Regions from separate parts of the Streptomyces sp. A0592 genome, predicted to be linked through region 2. Evidence: riboswitches for the same ligand, from Rfam matches in the RefSeq annotation. Region 2 holds a riboswitch; the other holds the start of a gene.
What was found. Region 2 has a riboswitch for ZMP and ZTP ahead of E6U81_RS12220 (bifunctional 5,10-methylenetetrahydrofolate dehydrogenase/5,10-methenyltetrahydrofolate cyclohydrolase). Riboswitches for the same ligand answer to the same signal wherever they lie in the genome.

Region 1: linked by a shared signal. The riboswitch ahead of glyA (serine hydroxymethyltransferase) and the one ahead of E6U81_RS12220 (bifunctional 5,10-methylenetetrahydrofolate dehydrogenase/5,10-methenyltetrahydrofolate cyclohydrolase) in region 2 are both predicted to bind ZMP and ZTP.

What each region holds. Positions count from the first base shown of each region.
Region 1 is NZ_SSBM01000005.1:208,528-215,329, reverse strand. Features, by position in the region: gene glyA (serine hydroxymethyltransferase) at 226-1,494, opposite strand; ZMP/ZTP riboswitch at 1,529-1,619, opposite strand; gene rocD (ornithine--oxo-acid transaminase) at 1,736-2,941, shown strand; gene E6U81_RS10280 (glutathionylspermidine synthase family protein) at 2,978-4,180, opposite strand; gene E6U81_RS10275 (hypothetical protein) at 4,188-4,484, opposite strand; gene E6U81_RS10270 (hypothetical protein) at 4,601-5,443, shown strand; gene E6U81_RS10265 (PLP-dependent aminotransferase family protein) at 5,502-6,802, opposite strand, start outside.
Region 2 is NZ_SSBM01000006.1:268,043-274,844, forward strand. Features, by position in the region: gene E6U81_RS12200 (hypothetical protein) at 1-215, shown strand, start outside; gene E6U81_RS12205 (hypothetical protein) at 224-583, opposite strand; gene E6U81_RS12210 (RNA polymerase sigma factor) at 680-2,275, opposite strand; gene E6U81_RS12215 (methyltransferase domain-containing protein) at 2,491-3,252, opposite strand; ZMP/ZTP riboswitch at 3,310-3,412, shown strand; gene E6U81_RS12220 (bifunctional 5,10-methylenetetrahydrofolate dehydrogenase/5,10-methenyltetrahydrofolate cyclohydrolase) at 3,502-4,347, shown strand; gene E6U81_RS12225 (MAB_1171c family putative transporter) at 4,412-5,554, opposite strand; gene E6U81_RS12230 (FAD-dependent oxidoreductase) at 5,551-6,802, opposite strand, start outside.

The sequences.
Region 1 (6,802 bases), on a different contig from region 2:
CCATTCTCTCAGGTGCGGAGCGGGCTCACGCCCGCACTCGGCCGGTTCCTCCCGCCGCGCGGTGCCCGTGGGCGCCGCCCGCACCCGCGCCCCGATCGTCGGCGGGGCCGGATCTTCGGCTCCGCCGGAATCGAGGCGGGGGCCGGGGCGGAGCCCCGGCCCCCGCCTCGCCGGCGTGTGAGGCGCGGGAGCCGGGGGCGGCGCCCCCGGCAGCGGTGCCGCGGGTCAGGACAGCGGGAGGCCCGGGGCCGGGAAGGCGGCCATCAGGTCGGCGACCTCGGTGCGCATCGCGGCCAGGGCCCGCTCGTCGCCCTTCGCGGCGGCGTCCACGGCGCGCGAGATCCAGTCGGCGACCAGCGGCATGTGCTCCGCGGACAGCCCGCGCGACGTCAGCGACGGCGTGCCGATCCGGATGCCCGAGGGATCGAACGGCTTGCGCGGGTCGAACGGGACCGTGTTGTAGTTCACGACGATCCCCGCCCGGTCCAGGGCCTTGGCCGCGACCTTGCCCGGCACCTCCTTGCCCGTCAGGTCGATCAGGATCAGGTGGTTGTCCGTACCGCCCGAGACCAGGTCGAAGCCCCGCTCCAGCAGGGCCGCGGCCAGCGCCTTGGCGTTGGCGACGACCGCGTGCGCGTACCGGACGAAGGACGGCTGCGCCGCCTCGTGCAGCGCCACCGCGATGCCGGCCGTCGTCTGGTTGTGCGGACCGCCCTGCAGGCCGGGGAAAACGGCCTTGTCGATCGCCTTCGCGTGCTCCTCGCGGCACATCAGCATCGCGCCGCGCGGACCGCGCAGGGTCTTGTGGGTCGTGGTGGAGATGACGTCCACGTGCCCCGCCGGGGAGGGGTGCGCGCCGCCCGCGATCAGGCCGGCGATGTGGGCGACGTCCGCGACCAGGACCGAGCCCGCCTCGCGCGCGATCTCCGCGAAGGCGGCGAAGTCGATGGTCCTCGGCAGGGCGGTGCCGCCGCAGAAGATCAGCTTGGGCCGCTCCGCGAGGGCCAGCTCGCGCACCGCGTCGTAGTCGATCAGGCCGGTGTCGGCGCGGACGCCGTACTGCACGCCGCGGAACCACGAGCCCGTCGCCGAGACTCCCCAGCCGTGCGTCAGGTGGCCGCCCATCGGCAGGGCCATGCCCATGACCGTGTCGCCGGGCTGCGCGAAGGCCAGGTAGACGGCCAGGTTGGCCGGGGAGCCGGAGTACGGCTGCACGTTGGCGTGGTCCACGCCGAACAGGCCCTTGGCCCGCTCGACCGCCAGGGCCTCGACCCGGTCGATGTTCTGCTGGCCCTCGTAGTAGCGGCGGCCGGGATAGCCCTCGCTGTACTTGTTCTGCAGCACCGTGCCGGAGGCTTCGAGAACGGCCGCGGACACGTAGTTCTCGCTGGGGATCAGGCGCAGGGTCTGCGCCTGCAGGACTTCTTCCGCGGCGACGAAGGACGCCAGTTCGGGGTCGGTCGCGGACAGGGCGGGATGGCGGCTCGCGGACATGGCGGGCTCCTCCGGGGTCGATGTGATCGGTACCCCGCGAGGCCCAGGCGAGCGGCCCTGAATGCGGTCGAGCGCGCACGACTCCCCCGGAGTTGGTTCTCCGTACGCCAGTCGCCGTGCGTACGAACACCCTAGCGGGCGCGCCGCGAACAGGTTTCCATGTCCGGGATACGAGCGACGATAAGAAGGTGACGCCACCCTCGTCACCGCTTCACCGGCCAGACGGACGATCGGAGACCCCGTGTCGACAACAGCTGATGCCATCCGCTCCGCCGACGCGCACAGCGCGCACAACTACCACCCGCTGCCCGTGGTCGTCGCGTCCGCGGAAGGCGCGTGGATGACCGACGTGGAGGGCCGCAGATACCTCGACATGCTCGCCGGCTACTCCGCGCTCAACTTCGGGCACGGCAACCGCCGTCTGATCGACGCCGCGCGGGACCAGCTGGAGCGTGTCACGCTCACCTCGCGCGCCTTCCACCACGACCGGTTCGCCGACTTCTGCACCGAACTCGCCGCGCTGTGCGGCAAGGAGATGGTGCTGCCCATGAACACCGGTGCGGAGGCCGTGGAGACGGCGGTGAAGACCGCCCGCAAGTGGGGCTACCAGGTCAAGGGCGTCCCGGACGGACACGCCAAGATCGTGGTGGCCGCCGACAACTTCCACGGCCGGACCACGACGATCGTCTCTTTCTCGACGGACCACGACGCCCGCGACCACTTCGGCCCGTACACGCCGGGCTTCGAGATCGTCCCGTACGGGGACCTCACCGCGCTGGCCCACGCCGTCACCGAGAACACCGTGGCCGTGCTGCTGGAGCCGATCCAGGGCGAGGCGGGGGTGCTGGTGCCGCCCGCCGGGTACCTGGCCGGCGTGCGGGAGCTGACCCGTGAGCGGAACGTCCTCTTCATGGCCGACGAGATCCAGTCGGGGCTCGGCCGGACCGGGAAGACCTTCGCCTGTGAGCACGAGGGGGTCGTCCCGGACGTCTACATCCTCGGCAAGGCGCTCGGCGGCGGCGTGGTGCCGGTGTCGGCGGTGGTCGCCGACCGGGACGTGCTGGGGGTGTTCGGGCCCGGCCAGCACGGGTCCACCTTCGGCGGGAACCCGCTCGCGTGCGCCGTCGCCCTGGAGGTCGTCGCCATGCTGCGGACCGGCGAGTTCCAGCAGCGGGCCACCGAACTGGGCGACCACCTCCACCACGAGCTGAACCTGCTCGTCGGCGGGGGCGCCGTGACCGCCGTCCGTGGCCGCGGGCTGTGGGCGGGCGTCGACATCGACCCCTCCCGCGGTACGGGCCGGGAGATCTCCGAGAAGCTGATGGAGCTCGGGGTGCTCGTGAAGGACACCCACGGCTCGACGATCCGGATCGCCCCGCCGCTGGTGATCACCAAGGAGGACCTGGACTGGGGCCTGGACCAGCTCCGGTCGGTGCTCGGCGCGTAGGACGCGCCGAGCACGCGGAGTTTCAGAGGGTGGCGTTCAGAGGATGACGTGGGGCAGGAAGCGGGCGTACTCGTCCGTGACCGGCCCCGCCGACTCGCGGATGCCGAGCCCCGCCGCCTCGTCCTCGACGACCCATGCGCCGAGCACCACCCGGTTGCCGTCGAAGTCGGGCAGCGGGGCCAGTCCCTGGAAGCAGTACCGCTCCCCCGGCTCCGGTACGAACGGCTCGGCGTCCGGGCCCGGCTCGTGCAGGGTGACGCCCGCGCCCTCGCGGCCGAGGAGGGGCTTGGCCACGTATCCGTCCGACCCGGGCTCCGCCAGCTCGCGCGGGCCGTCGAGGTAGGCGGGCAGCAGGTTCGGGTGCTCCGGGAAGAGCTCCCACAGGATGGCGAGCAGCGCCTTGTTGGAGAGCAGCATCTTCCACAGCGGCTCGATCCAGCAGGTGGTGCCGGATCCGCCGCCGTGGTCGTAGGTGCCGAGGACCTGCGGGCCGAACTCGTCCGTGGCCAGCCACTCCCACGGGTAGAGCTTGAAGCAGCTGCGGATGAAGCGGAGCTTCTCGTCGACGAACCGGCCGGACAGGCTGTCCCAGCCGATCTGCTCCACGGAGAGGGCATGCGTCTCCAGGCCGGCCTGGTCGGCGGTCTCCTGGAGGTAGGCGACCGTCATCAGGTCCTCGCCGAGCTCGTCGGTCTCGGAGTGCGCGAAGTGCAGCGGGCCGGGCGCCAGCAGCTCCGCCTGGCGGCGCCAGGCGTCGACGAGGCGCTCGTGCAGGGAGTTCCACTGGTCGGCGCCGGGGAACCGCTCCTCCATCCAGAACCACTGCGGGCTGGCCGCCTCCACCAGGGAGGTCGGGGTGTCCGCGTTGTACTCCAGCATCTTGGCCGGGCTGCCGCTGCCGTCGTAGCGCAGGTCGAACCGGCCGTAGAGGGAGGGCTGCTCGGCCCGGCGGCGCCAGGACTCGGCGATCAGCCCGGCGAGCCGCGGGTCCGTGATGCCGAGGTCGGCGAAGCGGTCGTGCTCGACGATGTGCGCGGCCGCGGCCAGGCACATGGCGTGCAGTTCCTCGACGACGTTCTCCAGCGCCTCGACCTCGGGGAGGGAGAAGGAGTAGTAGGCGCTCTCGTCCCAGTAGGGGCGCAGCGAGTCGTCGGGGTAGCGGGTGAGGGGATAGATCAGCCCCTGTTCCTCTACCGTCTTCTGCCAGCCGGGCCGGGGCTCGATGGTGTGGCGCTGCATCGTCTGATCAGCCGCCGCTGGAGCTGGAGTGGCCGCCGATGCCGCCGCGGGTGACGGCGGACTTGTCGAAGCTGCCGCCGCTGACCTTGCCGTTGGTGACGTGGCCGCCGTAGTAGTACGCGCCGGTTCCGCCGGTCTTGCACTCCTTGCTGTTCAGATGGTCCAGCGTGGAGCGGGACGCGCAGCGGCGGTCCGGTTCGTCGCTGCTGCCGCAGGCCACGAGGGTGGCCGCGAGCAGGCCCATGCCTCCGAGGGCGACGGCGCCGGAGCGCATACGGCGCTGGTTGGTGCTGCTGATGTCCATGTCTGCTGCTCCCCCTGGGGCCTGGCGTGCTCCCGACAGACTAGAGCGGGCTCCCCGGCCGATGGAATCCGGCCGCCGTGAGATCCGTGACCTAGAGTCAGTTCGTGCTGATTGGGATGATTTGTTCGCTGGGTGCGGCGGTGTGTTTCGGTACGGCGTCCGTTCTGCAGGCCGTCGCGACGCGTGCGGTGGAGCCGGGCAGCGGGTCCGGGGTGGACGCGGCGCTGCTCCTGCGGGCCGCGCGGCAGTGGCGTTACGTGCTGGGCCTCGGCCTGGACGGCGCCGGATTCGTCCTGCAGATCATCGCGCTGCGGCACGTGCCGATCTACGTGGTCGGGGCCGCGCTGGCCGCCAGTCTGGCCGTGACGGCGGTGGTCGCGTCGCGCCTGATGGCGGTGCGGTTGTCCCGGGCGGAGTGGGGCGCGGTGGGCGTGGTGTGCCTGGGGCTGCTGATGCTGGGGCTCTCCGCGGGCGAGGAGGGCGGCGGGACGGGTTCGCTCGCGCTGAAGCTGGGGCTGCTGGGGGTGGCGGTGCTGGTGCTGCTGGTCGGCGCGGTGGCGGGCGGCCTGCCGGACGGGCCGCGGGCGCTGGTCCTCGGCCTGGGGTCGGGCACGGGCTTCGGGGTGGTGGAGGTCTCGGTGCGGCTCATCGACTCGGTGTGGGACTTCGCCAACCCCGCCCTCTACGCGCTCCTGCTGGGCGGGGCGGCCGGGTTCCTGCTCCTCACCTCGGCACTGGCGCGCGGCTCGGTGACGGTCGCGACGGCGGGCCTGGTGCTCGGCGAGACCATCGGCCCGGCGGTGGTGGGCGTGGTCTGGCTCGGTGACCGCACCCGGGAGGGCCTGACGTGGCTGGCGGTGACGGGCTTCGCGGTGGCGGTCGCCGGCTCCCTGGCCCTGTCCCGCTTCGGCGAACCGAAGTCGCCGGCGGGGCCGAACTCCGGCCCCGCCGGCGTTTGAGGCGCGGGGTCCGGGGCGGAGCCCCGGGTCTTCCGGCCGCGCCGGGCACCCCGCAGGGTCACGGCAGGGAGGCGGCGAGCGCCGCGAGGGTCGGGGTCCAGGCGCTGTCCGACGGGGTCCCGTAGCCGACGACCAGCGCGTCCCGCGGCGCGAGCTCGGCCCGCGGGTGGCGGAAGGCGGACAGGCCGTGCAGGGCCAGGTCGTGCCAGGCCGCCGACTGCAGCACGGACCGCTCCGTGCCCGCCGGGAGGTCGAGCACCGCGTGCAGGCCCGCCGCGATCCCGGACACCCCCGCCACCCGGCCGCCCACCGCCGCCACCAGCTCGTCCCGCCGCCGCCGGTAGCGCAGCCGCATCCCGCGCACGTGCCGGTCGTACGCCCCGGATTCGATGAACTCCGCCAGCGTCAGCTGGTCCAGCGTGCTGGAGGTCCAGTCGGTGTACCCCTTCGCGGCGCTCACCTCCTCCGGCAGGCCCGGCGGGAGCACCATCCAGCCCATCCGCAGCCCCGGGGCGAGGGACTTGCTGGCGGTGCCGAGGTACACCACCCGGTCCGGATCCAGTCCCTGCAGAGCCCCCACGGGCTGCCGGTCGTACCGGAACTCCCCGTCATAGTCGTCCTCCAGGATCAGCCCGCCGGTGGTCCGGGCCCAGTCGACCGCGGCCGCCCGGCGGGCCGGGGTCAGGGCCGCGCCCGTCGGGAACTGGTGGGCCGGGGTCAGCAGCACCGCGCCCGCCGCCGCGGTCAGCTCCCCCGTACGGGCCCCTTCGGCGTCCACCCCGAGCGGCCTGGTACGCAGCCCCGCCCGCACCAGCTCGTCCCGGTGGAAGTCCAGGCCGTACCCCTCCACGGCCACCTCCCGCACCCGCCGCGCCCGCAGCACCGCCGCGAGCAGTTTCAGCCCGTGCAGGAACCCCGCGCACAGCACGATCCGGTCCGGGTCCGCGTACACCCCGCGCGCCCGCGCCAGGTACCCCGCCAGCGCCTGCCGCAGCTCGATGCGCCCGCGCCCGTCGGTGGCGTAGCCGAAGGCCTCGTTCGGGGCGGCGGTCAGCGCCCGCCGAGCCGCCGCCAGCCAGGCCGCGCGGGGGAAGCCGCCCAGGTCGGGGGTGCCGGGGATCAGGCTGTAGGCGGGCCCGCCGGGCGCGGGGCGCCGGACGGGGCCGGCCGTCGCGGGCCGGCGCGGGCGCGCCCGTTCGGCGACCCGGGTGCCGGAGCCCTGCCGGGCCGTGAGCCAGCCCTCGGCGACGAGTTCGGCGTACGCCTCCGCGACCGTGTTCCTGGCGATGCCCAGGTCGGCCGCGAGGGTACGGGACGACGGCAGCCGGGTCCCGGCCGCCAGCCGCCCGCTGCGCGCGG
Region 2 (6,802 bases):
GCCGGGTCCGGGTCCGCGGCCGCGGCGGCACGGTGCTGCAGCCGGGCGTCTACCTGCTCCAGCGCGCCGAGGACTTCCCGCCCGCGGCGCCGCTGCTGGTGATCACGGACGGCTGGTGCGACACCCTGCGCGTCCGCCGCGAACACGCCTACCTGATCCCCGAGGGCGCCTCCCTCCCCTTCACCCCCAGGGGCCCGGTCTTCCGGCTCGCATGAGGACCGCCTCAGGTGCGCTGCCTGCGGCCGAGCCGGTAGATGCCGTAGGTGGTGGCGAGGATGACGTCCACGGCCGCCCAGAAGGCGACCAGCAGCCAGACGCCGAGCGCGGTGCCGACGTCCCCGGCGTCCCGGCACACCTGCAGGGCGTCCCCCGTCAGCCCCGCACAGGCCTCGGGGTCGGCGTCGGCGCCGTTCAGCGCCGCGATGATCCAGATCAGGAAGAACAGCTGGACCGCGAGGAAGAGCCAGAAGAAGACCCGGTGCGGCTTCCTCGGGCCGGGAGCGGGGCGCGCCGGCGGGCCCTCGGGACGCGGACCCCACGTCGGGGGCTGCGCGGGAGGGGGCGGGAGCGGGGTGTCGGCCATGGGCGGAACCTCCTGACGCCACGATCCCACCCCTCGACGCAGCACGCCCCCGGCCCGCTCGGTGCGCGGGTCGGGGGCGTGCTGGTGGAGATCGACTCAGTCGAGGTAGTCGCGCAGCACCTGCGAACGCGACGGGTGGCGCAGCTTCGACATGGTCTTCGACTCGATCTGGCGGATGCGCTCACGGGTGACCCCGTACACGCGGCCGATCTCGTCGAGGGTCTTCGGCTGGCCGTCATTGAGGCCGTAGCGCATGGAGACCACGCCCGCCTCGCGCTCCGAGAGCGTGCCCAGGATCGACTGGAGCTGCTCCTGGAGGAAGGTGAAGGAGACCGCGTCCGCGGGCACGACCGCCTCGGAGTCCTCGATGAGGTCACCGAACTCGCTGTCGCCCTCCTCACCCAGCGGGGTGTGCAGGGAGATCGGCTCGCGGCCGTACTTCTGGACCTCGATGACCTTCTCGGGGGTCATGTCGAGTTCCTTGCCCAGCTCCTCCGGAGTGGGCTCCCGGCCGAGGTCCTGCAGCATCTGGCGCTGCACGCGGGCGAGCTTGTTGATGATCTCGACCATGTGGACCGGGATGCGGATCGTGCGCGACTGGTCGGCCATGGCACGCGTGATCGCCTGCCGGATCCACCAGGTCGCGTACGTGGAGAACTTGAAGCCCTTGGTGTAGTCGAACTTCTCCACGGCGCGGATCAGGCCGACGTTGCCCTCCTGGATCAGGTCCAGGAAGAGCATGCCGCGGCCGGTGTAGCGCTTGGCGAGGGAGACCACGAGACGGAGGTTGGCCTCCAGCAGGTGGTTCTTCGCACGGCGGCCGTCCTCGACGAGGATCTCCAGCTCGCGCTTGAATGCGGGCTTGTGGTCCTCCTCCTCTTCGAGCTTGTACTCGGAGAAGAGACCGGCCTCGATGCGCTTGGCGAGCTCGACCTCCTGCTCGGCGTTGAGGAGCGGCACCTTGCCGATGAGCTTGAGGTAGTCCTTGACCGGGTCGGCGGTGGCGCCGGCGACCATGACGGTCTGCGCCGGGGCGTCGTCCTCGTCGTCGTCGGACAGCACGAAGCCCTGGGCGCCGGCCTTGGGGGCCGCCTCCTCCTCAGCCTCGTCGACGAGGTCCTCGGCCGCCCAGTCCTCGCCCTCGGCGGCCGGGGTCTCGCCCTCGTCGGAGTCCTTGGCGCTGGTCTTCTTCGCCGCGGCGGTCTTCTTCACGGCGGTCTTCTTGGCGGCGGTCTTCTTGACCGTGCGCTTCTTCGGCTCGGCGGCGGCCTCGGCCGGCGCCGCCTCCGCAGCCGCGGCCGACGGAGCGGATATCGCCGAAGCCGTGGACGTGACCGTGGTGGCCGCGGCGGGGGCCGCGGTCTTGCGCGCGCCGATGGGGCGGGGCGCGGCGGCGGCCTTCTTGGCCACGGTGCGGGCGGGGGCGGCGGCAGCCTTGCGGGGCTTCTTCGCGGCAGCCTTGGTGGCGGGGGCCGCGCTGACGTGAAGGGCGACACCCTCCTCGTCGAGGACCTGGTTCAGGCTGCGCAGGACCCGCTTCCACTGGTCCACCGGGATGCGGCCGGCCTCGAAGGCCTGGCGCACGTCGTCACCGTTGATGTGACCCTGCTCGCGGCCGCGCTCGACGAGCGCGACGAGGGCCTCGGATTCGGCGATCTCCGGAGGGAACGTACGGGACGGGCTGAGCGACACAAGGAGCCTCTCGTTGCGAACAAATAGGGAGTGGGCGGGACATCATCGCGCGAACTCGGGAAACAGACCCGAGGGGGGTCTGTATTCCGGGCCGCGCGAGGACACCTGTCGGTTCATCGCATGCCCGAGTCGATTCGTTACGCGCTGAATTGAGTGACCTGCGCCACGCTACGGCCGGGCAACCTGATCCGGCGTGGATCCGTCCGCCCTCCGCGTCAGCCCGTTTTGCGGGCTTCGATCAGGAAGCGGGCGGTGTGCGCGACGAACGGACCGTCGCGCTCGATCCGTTCGTGCAGCTCGCGCAAGCGGTCCCGGTACTGCCCGACCGTGAAGCCGGGCACCATCCAGATCACCTTCCGTAGAAAGTAGATCACGGCTCCGATGTCGTGGAACTCGGTGCGCAGTCGTTCGGAGCGCAGGTCCAGGACGTCGAGGCCCGCCTTCGTGGCGTCGGCGACCGCATCGTCGGGGTGCCGGGCGCGCCGTACCTCCTCGGGCTGGCGCCCGAGAAAAAATTCGACGAGTTCGAAGACGCTCGCCGGGCCGACCTGCTGCGAGAGATACGTTCCGCCCGGTGTCAGCACCCGGGCGATCTCGTCCCACCAGATGGCCACCGGGTGCCGGCTGGTCACCAGCTCGAAGGCCTCGTCGCCGAAGGGCAGGGGCGGCTCGTCGGAGTCCGCGACCACCACCGCGCCCAGCGGGTGCAGCAGCCGGGTCGCCCGCTCGACGTTGGGCGGCCAGGACTCCGTGGCCACCGTCAGGGGCGGCAGGGGACCGGACCCGGCGAGGACCTCACCGCCTCCGGTCTGGATGTCCAGGACGGACCGGACCCGGGCCAGGCGCTCGGCCATGAGGCGCTGGTACCCCCAGGAGGGACGCTGCTCCGTGGCCCGCCCGTCGAGCCAGGAGAAGTCCCAGCCGTCCACGGACACGGACTCGGCCTCGGCGACAAGATGGTCGAAAGTACGCGTCATGTACTGATCGTCGCAGGTCGGGCGCCGGGCGACCACCGATTTGGTCGACTACAGTGGTCGGCGGGCCGTGACTGGCGTTCGGGTGGATCACCACCGGGGAGCGGCCCGGCGTACCGGAGGACCTTCCGTACGTCGACTGCCGCGCGCCTGGGCGAACCGCGATCCGTGCACCGCGCACCGCAGCGACGTTCAGGAGATCCCGTGACGACTGCCCAGCAGACCGCCCCCGCCGCCGGCACCGCCCGGCTGATGGACGGCACCGCCCTCGCCCGCCGCATCTCGGAGCAGACCGCCGCCCTCGCGGCGAAGATCACCGAGCGCACCGGTACCGCGCCCTGCCTCGCGACCGTACTGGTCGGTGAGGACCCCGCCTCCGTCACCTACGTCCGCATGAAGCAGAACCGCTGCGCGAAGGCCGGTATCACCTCCCGCCACGTGGAGCTGCCGGCCTCGACCACCACCGAGGAGCTGGTCGCGGCGATCACTGCCCTGTCCGAGGACCCGGAGATCAGCGGCATCCTGCTCCAGCACCCCGTCCCGCACCACATCGACGAGCACGCCGCCTTCGAGGCCATCGCCCCCGGCAAGGACGTGGACGGGGTCACCATGCACTCCTTCGCGGCCATGGGCTTCGGCCTGCCGGGCTTCGTCTCCTGCACCCCGGGCGGCATCATGCGCCTGCTCGCCGCCTACGACGTGGACCTGACCGGCAAGCACGCCGTGGTCGTCGGCCGCAGCGCGATCCTGGGCAAGCCGGCCGGGATGCTGCTGCTGGAGCAGAACGCCACCGTCACCTACTGCCACTCCCGTACCCAGGACCTGTCTTCGATCGTGCGCCAGGCGGACGTGCTGGTCGCCGCCGTCGGCAAGGCCGAGTTCATCCGGGGCGAGGACATCAAGCCGGGTGCGGTGGTCCTGGACGCCGGCTACAACGAGGGCAACGTCGGCGACGTCCACTTCGAGTCGGCGGCGGCCCGGGCCTCGCTGATCACGCCCGTGCCGGGCGGTGTCGGCCCGATGACCATCGCCGTCCTGCTGGAGCAGACCGTGCAGGCCGCCGCGGCGCAGGCCGGGCTGGACCTCGCCGGGCTCTGATTCGCCCCACCGCTGCGCGAGCGCCCCGGACCCCGGTCCGGGGCGCTCGCCGTTCTCCCGTCCTTCAGGCGGACGTGCGGAACGCGTGGGCCAGGGCGGTCAGGGGGCGGTTGCCCAGCCGGTGCGGCTCCGGGAGCGGGGCCGGTCCCGCCCCGGAGCCGCGGGCGGCGGCCGCCTTGAGGCGGCACGCGGCAGCCAGTACGGCCGCGTCCGCGACCGTGGCGGCCCGCGCCTCGTCCATGCCCCGGCCGCGGGCCTCCTCGTACGCGGTGGCGTGCACCTGGGGGTCGAACCAGCCGGCCAGCGCCAGGATGCCGTCGTCGATGACCGACTCGCGGTGGACGAGCCGGATCCGCACCGGGGACCACCAGGCCAGCGGTACAGTCCGGCCCTGGGCCGCGGCGAACCCGCGCAGCGCCTTCCACAGCGGGCGCAGCCGCCGGTACTCGGCGAAGGCCGTCCACGTCGCCGAACCGCCGACCAGCGGTACGACGAACCCGGCGCCGAGCAGCAGCGCGGAGGCAGAGGCCAGCGGCGGCGCCACGTCCGTGGACAGGTACACGCAGTCACGGCCGACCCAGCGCGCGGCCACCGAGGCCCATTTCGCGACCAGGTAGGCCAGGTCCAGCAGCCCGGCGAGCACGATCAGGGCCAGCCCCGTGCGCAGCGGGCGCAGAGAGCGGTCCGCGCGCGCGAACCACTTGGCGCACAGCCAGGTCAGCGCCGAGGTGCCCAGCGTGTGCGCGACCAGGAAGCAGACGATCATCTCGCGGATCCACGGCGTCGTGGCGTAGTACGTGTCCAGGTCCCTGAGCCGTTCCACCGGCGCGTCGCCGATCGCGAACAGGACGACGATCGCCGCGGTGGCGGTGCCGAACACGGCCGCGGTCAGCCGGGTGGCCCGGCGCACGGCCGCCGGCGGCCCCCCGCGCCATTGCAGGACCAGGACGACGCAGAGCCCGGAGAACACCGTGAGCAGGCCGAACACCAGCGGCGCGGAGAAGTTGACCACGCCGGTGCGCCGGTTGACCGCGGCGATCGTCGGCGGCGAGGCCAGGAAGGTGATCGGGGCGCCGACGACGAGCAGCGCGCAGGCGGTCCGGTTCAGCGGCTGGTCCCAGGCCCGGCGCAGCTTCGGAATCTTGATCAGCAGCGCCAGGACCATCAGGGAGCCGGGCAGGAGGAGCAGGACGGTCTCGCCGGTCATCGGGCCTGTCCGACGGGGTCGGCGGGGCCGACCGGATCGGTGGGGCCGACCGGACCAGTGGCCGGACCGGTGGGGGCGGCGGCGCCATCGCCCCCTCTGCCGGAGCCGGTGCCCGCTCCCGGCGTCGGGTCGAGCCCGGCGACGGCCCGCTCCGCGGCGGTGAGCGGCGGCGCTTTCAGCGCGCCCCGGTCGGAGGCGCGCATCACGTGCCAGACCACCGCGGGGCGGAGCCAGTGGGTGGGCTCGATGCTCATGGTGAGGACGTTGAACAGGGCGGCGGTGAGCGCCTCGTCCGTGGTGGCACCCGTCATCAGGCGGTTGACGTAGCCGTTGAGCACGTTGGTGCCGGCGCGCGGCTTCATCCCGGTGGCACCCGGATAGAGGATGTCCTGCGACGTGGCGAGCTCCCAGGCGGTGCCGACCTGGGGCGCGATCACGCGCTGCGCCTCGCGGCCGATCCCGGGATGGGCCAGGCCCTTGCCGCGCAGCAGGGTGCGTACGGCCAGCAGTCCCTGTGCCGCGACGCTCATGCCTTGACCGTACAGCGGGTTGAAGGTGGCGACGGAGTCGCCGACGGCGAAGAAGCCGTCGGGCAGCTCGGCCTTCTCGAAGTAGATCCGGCGGTTGGCGGTGCCCTGGGTGACGGCGACGTCCGTGAGGGGCTTGCGGCCCTCCAGGAGCTCGCCGACGATCGGGTCGCGCACGGACTTGGCGAACGGGATGAACGCGTCGGGGTCGCCCGTCGGCTGGCCGCCGCGGGTGCCGGACAGCGTGGCCTGCCACTGGCCGTTCTCGATGGGCACGATCGTGGCGGTCTGCCCGGGCACGGGCACCCGCGGGTCGGACTGCACGTTGACGATGGGGAAACCCATCTCGTGCGCGCCGGCGGGGGCCTCGAAGATCCGGGTCGCGTAGACGAGCCCGGAGTCGACCTCGGCCTGCCGGATGCCGCTGACGCCGAGCGCCTGGAGCCACGTCCGGGCCCGCGATCCGCGGCCGCTGGCGTCGACCACGAGATCGGCCGTCACCAGCCGGTCCTGCTCCTCGGGGGTGTCGACCCGGACGCCGGTGACCCGGGCCGCCGTGCCCTCCAGGCCCCGCACCCGGCTCTGCTGGAGGGTGGACACGCCGGCGAGGCCGGTGACGCGGGCGCGGACCACCGAGTCGAGGAGGTCGCGGCTGCAGGAGATGTTGAACTGCTTCTCCCCGCAGCGCGGGATCCACCCCTGGGCGGTCTTGGTGACCAGG